Regions from separate parts of the Paucibacter sp. B51 genome, predicted to be linked through region 1. Evidence: riboswitches for the same ligand, from Rfam matches in the RefSeq annotation. Region 1 holds a riboswitch; the other holds the start of a gene.

The links. Region 1 has a riboswitch for glycine ahead of OOB33_RS24355 (D-amino acid dehydrogenase). Riboswitches for the same ligand answer to the same signal wherever they lie in the genome.
Region 2: it holds a riboswitch for glycine, as region 1 does, so the genes downstream of both, gcvT (glycine cleavage system aminomethyltransferase GcvT) here and OOB33_RS24355 (D-amino acid dehydrogenase) in region 1, are expected to answer to the same signal.

Annotation. Positions count from the first base shown of each region.
Region 1 covers NZ_JAPIVN010000002.1:776,415-778,802, forward strand. The annotation lists gene OOB33_RS24350 (diguanylate cyclase) at 1-782, shown strand, start outside; glycine riboswitch at 842-935, shown strand; glycine riboswitch at 937-1,055, shown strand; gene OOB33_RS24355 (D-amino acid dehydrogenase) at 1,228-2,388, shown strand, end outside.
Region 2 covers NZ_JAPIVN010000001.1:3,769,837-3,772,224, forward strand. The annotation lists gene gcvT (glycine cleavage system aminomethyltransferase GcvT) at 68-1,198, opposite strand; glycine riboswitch at 1,263-1,371, opposite strand; glycine riboswitch at 1,388-1,491, opposite strand; gene OOB33_RS16115 (hypothetical protein) at 1,652-2,388, shown strand, end outside.

The DNA.
Region 1 (2,388 bases):
TCACCGCCCTGGCAAGCCAGGCTCATCGGGCCCTGTCCGAGCTGGCCGAGCGGCGAGCCGATCACGCCCTGGCCCTGCAGCACTACAAGGCCCACCATGCCTGCGAACAACGCCTGCTGGGCGAGCACTCGCAGCAGCGCCTGCGCGGCCTGTTCGTGCGCCAGCAGGCCCAGGCCCTGAGCCAGGAATTGCAGGCAGCCCGCCAGGCGGATCAGGAAAAGCAGGCCTTGCTGACGCAACTCTCGGCGCAAGCCGACTTGCTGCGCCAGCTCAGCCATGAGGACGCCCTGACCGGCCTGGCCAACCGCCGCTGGCTCGACCTGCTGCTGGAGCAGGAGTTCGAGCGCGCGGCGCGCTTTCGCCACCCGCTCAGCCTGGCCATGCTGGACCTCGATCACTTCAAGGCCGTCAACGATCGCTTCGGCCACGCGGTCGGCGACGCCGTGCTGCGCCAGCTTGCTCGCCTGCTGCGTGACCACTGCCGGCGCGCCGATGTGGTGGCGCGTTATGGCGGCGAGGAGTTCACCCTGATCCTGGTGGAGGCCCCCCTGCCCCTGGCCAGCCAGCTCTGCGACAAGCTGCGCCAGCAGATCGAGCGCTTTGACTGGCGCAGCCTGCACCCCGATCTGCATGGCATCACCGTCAGCATGGGCCTGGCCGGCAACGCCGAAGCCCACACGCCCGAAGCCTTGTGCGCCCTGGCCGATGAGCGCCTCTACCAAGCCAAGGGCGAGGGCCGAAACTGTGTCCGTCCGACCGGACTCCTGGCCGACTCTCGCTGATCCCAGGGCTGCCCCGCATTTGCCCTGACTTCGCATACAGGCAAGCCCGTCTACACTGCACACCGGATTCAGGAGAGTGCAGGCCCGCTTTGGACCCTGCCGCCGAAGGCGCAAGCTCCCATACTCGCTCAGGCCCCGTACTGGATCCGTCAACAAGCCGAATGCTGGAGAGAGCGGCCCGCGCAGACGATGCGCAAGCCGCCACCGAAGGAGCAAGGCCATGCCCCCGGGGCGCGGCTGAATCTCTCAGGTAACAGGGACAGCGGGAGCGGCGCGCGTCAAGCGCACGCTCTTGCTGCCATTGCCCGATCTGTGCTCTGCCCGGCTCGCGCCCCACCCTGGGGTGCCTCACCTGCCTGGAACGAAACACAGCCCGCGCTGGGCCTGGGCGTACGCCTGCGCGTCTCACTCAACGGTCTGTTTGTCTTGTTTCAGGAGTGCACACATGCACGCAATCGTCCTGGGCGCCGGGGTCACCGGCGTCACCACCGCCTGGTATCTGCGCCAATCGGGTTTTGAAGTCACCGTGATCGACCGCCAGCCCGCGGCCGGCCTGGAAACCAGCTATGCCAACGGCGGCCAGATTTCCGTCTCGCATGCCGAGCCCTGGGCCAACCCGGGCGCGCCGCTCAAGGTCTTGAAATGGCTGATGAAGGAGGATGCGCCCCTGCTCTTCCGCCTGCGCGCCGACCCGGCCCAGTGGCGCTGGGGCCTGCAGTTCCTGCGCGAATGCACGCCGGGCCGCACCGCCCACAACATCCGCAACATCGTCAATCTGGGCCTCTACAGCCGCGAGCAGCTGCAGCGCCTGCGCGCCGCCACCGGCATCGCCTACGACCAGCGCCAGCAAGGCATCCTGCACTTCTACACCAGCGAGCAGGAGTACGCCGCTGCGCAGGAGCCGGCCCGCATCATGCGCGAGCAAGGCTGCGAGCTGGACATGAAAACGCCCGAGGAATGCGTGGCCATCGAGCCGGCGCTGGCGCAATGCCGCGCGCAGATCGTCGGCGGCAGCATGACGCCCAGCGACGAGTCGGGCGACGCCCATCGCTTCACCCAGGCACTGGCCGCCCTGGCCGAGCAGGCCGGGGTGAAGTTCCGCTACCAGACCCGGGTGCTGGGCTGCGAGCGCGAGGGCCAGGATCTGGCGCGGGTGATCGTGGCCGATGCGAACGGTGAAATCGAGCGCCTGACCGCCGACCGCTTTGTGCTTTGCCTGGGCTCCTTCAGCCGCGGCCTGGCGCGCGAGCTGGGCGTGTCGCTCAACATCTACCCGGCCAAGGGCTACTCGATGACGCTGCCGGTGATCTCGCCCGCGCACAGCTACCAGGTCTCGCTGACCGACGACGAGTACAAGCTGGTGTTCTCGCGCCTGGGTGATCGCCTGCGCGTGGCCGGCACGGCCGAGCTCAATGGCTATGACAGCACGCTCAATCTGCGCCGCTGCGAGGCCTTGCTGCGGCGCACGCGCGAGCTGTTCCCGCAGATGGTGGCGCCCGAGGGCCAGCCCAGCGGCGCCCAGTACTGGACCGGCCTGCGCCCGGCCACGCCCTCCAACCTGCCTTACATCGGCGCCAGCCGCGTTGGCCGCCTCTTCCTCAACACC
Region 2 (2,388 bases), on a different contig from region 1:
AATGAAATGTAGGGTGCCCGATCGGGGCCGGGCAAGCGCGACGTGAGCCGAGCCGGCTCTCGTCCGTTCAGCCGCGGTAGTAGCCGTTGGGAGTGAACGGGGTGCTCGACACGGTCATTGGTGTGCGCTTGTCGCGGACGATGGCGAAGACCTCGGTGCCCAATGCCGCAAATTCCTTGGCCAGGTAAGCCAGGGCCACCGGCTTGCCCACCGTGGGGCCCAGGGTGCCGCTGGTGACCACGCCGATCTCCACGCCCTCGGCGTTGACCAGCTTGGCGCCCTCGCGCACCGGCATGCGTTCGCTGCTGACCAGGCCGACGCGCTTGCGTGCGGCGCCGTTGGCCAACTGTTCGTCCACCACCGCAGCGCCGGGGTAGCCACCGGCGCGGGCGCCACCGGCGCGACGCACCTTCTGGATGGCCCAGGTCAGCGAGGCTTCCACCGGGGTGGTGCCGGTGTCGATGTCATGGCCGTAGAGGCAAAGGCCCGCTTCCAGGCGCAGCGAGTCGCGCGCACCCAGGCCGATGGGCTTGACTTCCGGCTGGGCCAGCAGCTTGCGGGCCAACTCGACTGCTTGGTCTTGATGGACCGAGATTTCGAAGCCGTCTTCGCCGGTATAGCCCGAGCGGGTCAGGAAGGTCTCAATGCCGTCCAGATTGAAGAAGCCGGCGGTCATGAAGGTCAGCTTGGCGACATCGGGGTTCAGGCGCGACAGGGCAGTCACGGCCTGCGGGCCTTGCAGGGCCAGCAGGGCTTGTTCGGGCAGGGGCAAGACCTGGCACTTGTCACCGATCTTGGCCTGCATGTGGGCGATGTCCTGCACCTTGCAGCCGGCGTTCACCACCACAAAGAGATCGTCCGGGCGGCGGGCGATCATCAGGTCGTCCAGGATGCCACCTTGTTCATTGGTGAACAGGGCATAGCGCTGCTTGAACAGGCCCAGGTCGATCACATCGACGGGCACGATGGTTTCCAGCGCAGCGGCAGCGCCGTCGCCGATCAGGCGGACCTGGCCCATATGGGACACGTCGAACAGGCCGGCGGCCGCGCGGGTGTGCTTGTGCTCGGCCATCACGCCGGTCGGGTACTGCACGGGCATGTCGTAGCCGCCGAAGGGCACCATCTTGGCGCCGAGTTCGATGTGCAGGGCGTGCAGGGGGGTCTTGAGCAGGGGAGCGGAGGAGTCAGCAGCGGACATGGGAGCAGCTTTCGAGGGCAATCGTCTGGCCCACGCCCCTGAGACCGACTCAAGGAGTGGGGGGAATGCCCTCGCTGTCCGCTTTACCTGAGAGATTGGCCGCCGGCGTATTGCCAACAGCTTGCCCCTTCGGTGGACGGGCTCGAAACCCGTCTCTCTCCAGTGAGGACGCCCGACGTTTTGTGAACGGGCGTTTTATCAGTCCTTTTGCCTGAGCGTTCGCAGCGTGGGATCACCAGTGCCACTGCGCCTTCGGCGGCTTCCGCGAGGAAGCTCTCTCCTGACGGCGGCGATTGTAGCCCTGGTTTTTGCGCAAAAAGTGGCTCCGTGGCGCGGCCTCTTCGCAAATCCACAAATGCGCCGGCTTCCTCGCGTTCATCACGCCATGGCGGGCGCCGCTTCTGCCTATGCTGGCCGCAGCATGAATCACACCTTGCAGGCAACACCGCGCCCATGAGCCACACCACGCCCGAAATTCACCTCTGCATCCAGCAGCCCGGGGCCTATGTGCACTCCCTGGGCTTGCTCGATCAGGCGCGCTACTTCCGCTACCAGTTCCGCCGCCTCGGGGCCGAGGTCAGCATGGCGAAGAACCGGCTGCGCCATGGGGCGATCAATTTCATCTTTGGCGCCCATCTCGGTTTTGAGCCGGCCTTGCTCGATCGCCATGTCTGCGTGTTTGTGAACCTGGAGCAGCTGGGCGAGGGCGGGGCCCAGGTCTCGCCCGAGTATTTGCAGCTGCTGGCGAACTGGCCGGTGGTGGATTACGACGCCGCCAACTGCAGCGCCTACCGCGCCCGGCCGGATCAGGTGCCGGTGTTCCCCCTGCTGCATGCACCGTACCTGAGGCCGGCGGAATCCATCCCGCTGGAGCAGCGGCCCATCGATCTGCTGTTCATCGGCAGCATGAACGAGCGCCGCCGCGCCTGGCTGGATCGCATCGAGGCCCTGGGCTTGAGCGTGGCCTTGTTCGATGGCCCGCTTTACGGCCCCGAGCGCGATGAGTTCATCCGCCAGGCCAAGGCCGTGCTCAATGTGCATTTCTACGAGAGCAGCCGCTTCGAGCAGACCCGGGCGGCGATCTGCCTGTCCCTGGGCACGCCCGTCATCTCCGAGCGCGTGCCGGGCACCGAGGTGCATCCGGCCTTCGAGGACTCGGTCCTGTGGCTGGAGGGCGGGCAGCTGGAGCA